2 linked regions of the Methylobacillus flagellatus KT genome follow. The protein of the gene in region 1 interacts with the protein of each later gene in a pairwise test. Links are inferred from orthologs where the notes say so. Each region holds a gene or a part of one and is shown on either strand. Other genes may lie near its edges. The genes, in order: MFLA_RS13220 and ndk.

The links.
Region 2: the proteins of MFLA_RS13220 (region 1) and ndk interact in binary tests that used the Escherichia coli proteins (3 or more experiments, as listed by UniProt). The link is inferred for Methylobacillus flagellatus KT from one-to-one orthologs.

What each region holds. Positions count from the first base shown.
Region 1 is NC_007947.1:2,794,763-2,797,893, reverse strand. The notes cover bases 304-3,112. They hold MFLA_RS13220 (uracil-DNA glycosylase), read right to left. Parts: upstream 2,155-3,112; coding sequence 1,453-2,154; downstream 304-1,452. Other genes in these bases: MFLA_RS13210 (LysR family transcriptional regulator), read right to left, coding at 2,615-3,112; MFLA_RS13215 (hypothetical protein), read left to right, coding at 2,323-2,613; MFLA_RS13225 (hypothetical protein), read left to right, coding at 921-1,430; MFLA_RS13230 (YMGG-like glycine zipper-containing protein), read left to right, coding at 313-849. Also shown: MFLA_RS13235 (hypothetical protein), read left to right, coding at 1-298; more of MFLA_RS13210, read right to left, coding at 3,113-3,131. UniProt on the Escherichia coli protein: Excises uracil residues from the DNA which can arise as a result of misincorporation of dUMP residues by DNA polymerase or due to deamination of cytosine.
Region 2 is NC_007947.1:1,736,564-1,739,706, reverse strand. The notes cover bases 167-2,987. They hold ndk (nucleoside-diphosphate kinase), read left to right. Parts: upstream 167-1,274; coding sequence 1,275-1,700; downstream 1,701-2,987. Other genes in these bases: pilW (type IV pilus biogenesis/stability protein PilW), read left to right, coding at 2,798-2,987; rlmN (23S rRNA (adenine(2503)-C(2))-methyltransferase RlmN), read left to right, coding at 1,713-2,801; rlmB (23S rRNA (guanosine(2251)-2'-O)-methyltransferase RlmB), read left to right, coding at 289-1,044; rnr (ribonuclease R), read left to right, coding at 167-284. Outside these bases: more of rnr, read left to right, coding at 1-166; more of pilW, read left to right, coding at 2,988-3,143. UniProt on the Escherichia coli protein: Major role in the synthesis of nucleoside triphosphates other than ATP. The ATP gamma phosphate is transferred to the NDP beta phosphate via a ping-pong mechanism, using a phosphorylated active-site intermediate.

The sequences.
Region 1 (3,131 bases):
CGGCCCCAATATCGGGTTTTATTTTGGCCCAGGCTATGGACCCGGCTGGGGGCCCTATTATCCGCGCCCCTACTACGCAGTGCCTACCTATCCCTATTACCCGCCCGTGATCGTCGCCCCCGCGCCGGCACCCGTGCCGCCGCCGGTCTACATCGAGCAGGTTCCGCAGCAAAGCGCCGCGCCCGAGGCGGCGGATAGCGGGTATTGGTATTACTGCAAGCAGCCGGAAGGTTACTATCCCTATGTGAAGGAATGCCCTGCCGGCTGGCAAAAGGTTGCGCCGCAGCCGGCACGGTAATGGAGGGATGCATCATGAAACGCGTTGCCGCATTGATTCCGTTGCTGTTGTTGAGCGCCTGCGCCACCTTGCCCCCGGACGGCCCGAGTCGCATGGCTCTGCCGGGCAGCACCAAGAGTTTCGACCAATTCCGCTATGACGACAGCATTTGCCGTCAGTTCGGCCTGGAGCAAAGCGGCTCTGCCAAGACCGCGGCCCAGGATAGCGCAGTGACCAGTGCCGCAGTGGGCACGGTGGTGGGCGGTTTGCTCGGCGCCGCGGTCGGCGGGCATGAAGGGGCTGCCGTCGGCGCGGGTTCCGGTTTGCTGGTCGGCACCATGGCCGGTACCGGCATGGCGGCGGACTCCTACCAGGCTTCCCAAGCGCGTTACGACAATGCCTATACGCAATGCATGTACGCCAAGGGGCACAAGGTGGCGGTGTCGGGCAGGCTGGCCCAGGTCCGCGAGCAAGCGGCCCCTGTGCGCCGCAGCGTGCCGCCTCCGCCCCCGCCACCGGGATATCGCGGCGAGCCGTTGTCGGCCGGCGTACCGCCGGATTACCGGGAATAGAACATTTTCAAGTTGTTTGCATGTATCGGGGATAGACAGCGCGTTCGAGAACGCAGGATCAGGAGGACAGTATGAAACAGGTGAATAAAAACAGGCTTTGGTCAGCCCTTGGCATGGTATTGATTGCCAGCATGCTCGGCCAGGCGGCCGCCTATGCGGACCGGGACGACAGGCATGATCGGGGGCAGCGTCAGGAGCAACGCTGGGATAGAGGCCATGACCGTGGTCATGGCGACCGGCAGTACCGGCAGCAAGACAGGCGTTGGGATCGCGGTGCGCGTCCCGTGATTGTGCAGCAGAACGTGCACTATCAATTCCGCGACCAGGACAGGGCAAGGCTGTATACGCAATACCAGCGCAGCCTGCGCGGGGTCAGGTGGGACCGCAGGCCGGATTTCCGCGCCGGCTACGCCGTCCTGCCCGCGTATCGTCCCTATATCACTCCCGTACCGGTCCATGTGCTGCGCACGTTGCCACCGCCGCCGCCAGGATATGTGATCGGCTACTACCAAGGTTATAACGTGGTTTACGATCCTACCACCTATGTCATCCTGACGGCGATAGACCTGCTGGCAAGGTAACGCCGGGGCTGGACAGTGCAGTTCAGCGGGCTATCGGCTCTCCCCACTGCACCTCGCCCAGCCCAAGCTTGCGCAACGCAGCATTGACCCTGGAATAGGGTTGGCTGCCGAAAAATCCGCGGTGGGCGGATAGCGGTGAAGGATGTGCCGAGCTGATGACCTGGTGCCAGGACGCAATGAGCGGGCGAAACTGCTGCGCATGGTTTCCCCACAGGATGAATACCAGCGGCGCTTCGCGCTGGCCCAGATAGCGCATGACCGCATGCGTGAATGCCTGCCATATCTTGCTATGGGCGCCTGCCACGCCGCCGCGCGTGGTGAGCGAGGCGTTGAGTAACAGCACCCCTTGCTTCGCCCACGGCATCAGGTTGCCGCTCGACAGGGTCTGGCCCACATCCGTCTGCATTTCCTTGAGCATGTTGCGCAACGAGGGCGGTGGCCTGACGCCTTCCGGTACGGAGAATGACAAGCCATGGGCTTGCTGGATGCCATGATCCTCACCATGATAGGGATCCTGTCCCAGCAGTACCACCCTTGCCGCTGCTGGCTCGACCTGGCGCAATGCTTCGAACCATAGTCCCCGGCGCGGACGTACATCCTGCTCTGGTTCCAGGCTGGCGCTGATGCTGTGGTACAGCGCCTGCAATTCAGGAATAGCCTCCACCCAGGCGGGCGGGAGTGATTCCGGACGTGGATGGGTCACGGGGTCCAGCATTGTGCTCATTGTCGTTCAACCAGGGGAGAATGATGCGGGCTACGGTACTAAATTCATTGCTGCCGGGCAAGCGCAAAAGGCGTAATATCGTTCCAGGGAGGATTTTTCTGAGCGCAAGAACCATCGAGGCGGGCGCCAGACTTGCCGGTGATGCGAGTTCGATACTATGGAGAAAGCATGATGAAAACCCTGGCTACCCTATCCTTGTCCCTTTGGGCCGCTTTGCCTGCCAATGCCACATCGTTGGCGGAAGACGAATTCCAGATCATGAAGGCCTGCCATGTGAATGCAACCGCCATGAATCTCAACGGGCAGGTGCGTGAGCACTACCTCAACAATTGTGTGTTGTCCTCTGTGAGCGAGGCGGCGCACCAGGCCCGCAAGCAGTGCCAGATCAGTGCCACGGCGATGAACCTCGACGGTGATACGCGGCGGAACTACCTTGCCTCCTGCCTGGCGAGCAATTGAGTCAGGCCAGGTAGTCCTGTAAGCGGTCAACCAGCCAGTCCATGAAGACACGGACCCGGCGAGGTTGGTGACGCCGGTTCGGGTACAGCATGGAGACTGGCATCGGTGCTGCGCGGTATTCCGGCAGCAATTCGACCAGCCTATCTTGCATGATATAGGGCCGGGCTGCGGCCTGTGGTACCTGGATGATACCCAGGCCTGCCAGGCATGCCTGGGTATAGGCGTCGCTGTTGTTGACCGTGATGATGGACTGCATTTTCATGCGGATGATGTCGCTTCCCTGGACGTACTCCCAGTAGGCTTCCTCAGAGCCCAGCACTTGCGTGTAATGCACTACGAAATGTCGCGTCAGCTCGTCCAGCGTTTGCGGCGTGCCGTGCTGTTGCAGGTATGCCGGGCTTGCGCAATTGACGATGGGGTGGAGGCCGACCTGGCGTGCGACCAGTCCCGAGTCACCCAGGCTGCCGACGCGTATCACGCAGTCGAAGCCTTCCGCTACCAGGTCCACTTTGCGGTCA
Region 2 (3,143 bases), 1.1 Mb from region 1 along the record:
CTCCCCCAGCCCCAGCTAATCGCCGTCGTGGGAAGCCTGCCCCTGCTGCGGCGACAGTAAAAGCTGCGGCAGCGCCTGATGCGGAAAAGCCCAAGCGCCGCCAGTCTGCCACTGTCACGTCAACAGAGTTGCCGACCAAGTCCCCGGTGCAGGAGGCAGTGAAAAAGCCGAGGGCCCGCAGGGCCGATGCGACCCCGGCGCAGAAAACAACAAGGACGAGGCCGCCCCGCGCAAGCGGCGGAAAATCTCGTGCCACAGTGACAACCAAGAAGAAAGCTAGTTGATTGAATGAGTGACGTGCGTATTTTGTTTGGCTTTCATGCCGTATTGAGCCGTTTGCGCCAGCATGCGGCGAGCGTCCAGGAAGTCCTGGTCGACCAGGACAGGGTGGATGCGCGCATGAAGGATTTGTTGCAGATGGCGGAAGGCGCCAATGTACGGGTGATGCACGTGGAGCGGGCTCGCCTGGATGGCATGGCGGGCGGCAATGCTCGGCATCAGGGTGTGATTGCCCGTGTAGTGGATACCCCGATTCCCTACAAGGATATCCATGACATCCTGGAATCCGACCTGAAAGAGCCGCCATTTTTTCTAGTGCTGGATGGTGTGGAAGATCCGCATAACCTTGGTGCCTGCCTGCGGGTAGCCGATGCGATGGGGGTACATGCAGTGATTGCGCCCAAGGATCGCGCAGCAGGCCTGAATGCCACGGTACGCAAGGTGGCTTGCGGCGCCGCGGAAACTGTACCGTTTATTGCCGTGACCAATTTGGCGCGAACGCTGCGTGAACTCAAGGATGCCGGTGTGTTCATCGTGGGGGCTGCGGCAGAGGCAGATGCCGACTTACCATCTACCAATTTATCGGGCCCGCTGGCGCTGGTGCTGGGGGCGGAAGGGAGTGGTCTGCGCCGACTGACGCAGGAAACTTGCGACAGCTTGATCAGCATTCCGATGTTTGGCTCTGTTGAGAGTCTGAATGTATCGGTTGCCAGCGGTATTTGCCTGTATGAGGCACGCAGGCAGCGCATCCTGCAGCAGGCTTGACCGAGTTGGCGCAGGGCGAGTTTTTAGTGAAATCGCCAAGATGTCGTCCGCATGGTCTGTGTCGCGAGCCTGTCACTCGATCAGTTGATACTACATGCTCAGGACGGCCTGGTTTTTGCAGGCCGGGGGGCGGTAAATATTGCGTCCCAGCTTTATTTTGGGCCGCTAAAATGTTATTTTATCGGTCTTTCCGTAGTAGTTTTATCTAAATAATTATCTTTGGAGTCATCATGGCTGTTGAACGTACCCTATCCATTATCAAACCCGATGCAGTTGCGAAGAACGTGATCGGCAAGATCTATACCCGTTTTGAAGATGCCGGCCTCAAGATCATCGCTTCCAAGATGGTGCAACTGTCTCAGGCTGATGCTGAGGGTTTTTATGCAGTCCACAAGGAGCGCCCTTTCTTCAATGATCTGGTCAAGTTCATGATTTCCGGTCCAGTCGTCGTACAGGTGCTGGAAGGTGAAAATGCGGTGCTCAAGCACCGTGAGCTGATGGGCGCTACCGACCCGAAAAAAGCTGAGCCAGGTACTATCCGCGCTGACTTCGCCGATAGCATTGATGCCAATGCCGTTCATGGGTCAGACTCCCTGGAAAATGCTGCAGTCGAAATTGCCTATTTCTTTGCGCAATCCAATATTTACAGCCGCTGAGGTTGTCTCTGCATGACGGTCAATCTCCTCAATTTCAACCAGGCAGCGCTCGCAGAATATTTCCAAGGTATTGGCGAGAAGCCGTTCCGTGCCAAGCAGATGATGCGCTGGATGCATCACTTCGGCGTGAGCGATTTTGGGGAGATGACGGATATTGCCAAGGCATTGCGTGAAAAGCTGGCCAAGGAGGCTGTGGTTGCGCCTCCTTCAGTTCATCTGGAGCAAATATCGGAAGATGGGACGCGCAAGTGGTTGATTGACGTTGGGGCAGGCAATGGCGTCGAGACAGTGTTCATCCCCGAGGATGATCGCGGCACGCTTTGCGTTTCTTCGCAGGTAGGATGTGCGTTGGATTGCACATTCTGTTCTACCGGACGCCAGGGATTCAACCGTAATCTCAGCGTTTCCGAGATCATTGGTCAGTTATGGGTGGCGAACAAGGCGCTTGGTCGCGATCCCAAGGGGGACCGCATCATCAGCAATGTTGTCATGATGGGCATGGGCGAGCCGCTGGCCAATTTCGACAATGTCGTGGCAGCCATGAATATTATGCTGGACGATTCTGCTTATGGCTTGAGCCGTCGTCGCGTGACCTTGTCCACTTCTGGTATGGTGCCGGCCATGGACAGGTTGCGCGAGGAGTGTCCCGTGGCGCTGGCAGTGTCCCTTCATGCCCCCAATGATGCATTGCGTGACGAAATTGTGCCGATCAATCGCAAGTATCCCATTGCGCAGCTCATGGCGGCTTGCCAGCGTTATCTCGAAAAGGCGCCACGCGATTTTGTCACCTTCGAGTATGTGATGCTGGACGGTGTCAACGATACTGCCGAGCATGCCAGGCAATTGTTGAATATCGTTCAGGATGTGCCTTGCAAATTCAACCTGATTCCATTCAACCCTTTCCCGAATAGCGGCTACGATACCTCCAAGCCCGACAATATCCGCCGTTTTCGCGATATCCTCATGCAGGCAGGCTATGTCGTGACCACACGCAAGACCCGCGGCGAGGACATTGACGCGGCTTGTGGTCAGCTGGCTGGTAAGGTGCAGGATAAGACCAAGCGTTCGTTGCGCCGCATCAAAGTGGAGGCGGTTGCGTGAGGAAGTTCCTGGTGGGGGCTTGCTGCTTGTTGCTGATCGCTTGTGCCGCCACTGAAACCAAGCAGGATACCGAGGCAAGCCGTGAGCGCGCCCGTGTACATACCGAACTGGGTGCTGGATATTATGCCCAGAACCAGATTGCCGTGGCGTTGGAGGAATTTGAGCTTGCCGCGCAGATCAATCCTTCCTATGCGCCTGCCTATAACGGCCTTGGGCTAGTGTATGGCACATTGCGTGAAGACGAGAAGGCAGATGCAGCATTCCGCAAAGCGTTGCAGCTAGACCCGAAAAGCTCTGAAACGCGCAACAATTACGGTAGCTTTCTCTGCGCGCGCAACCGTA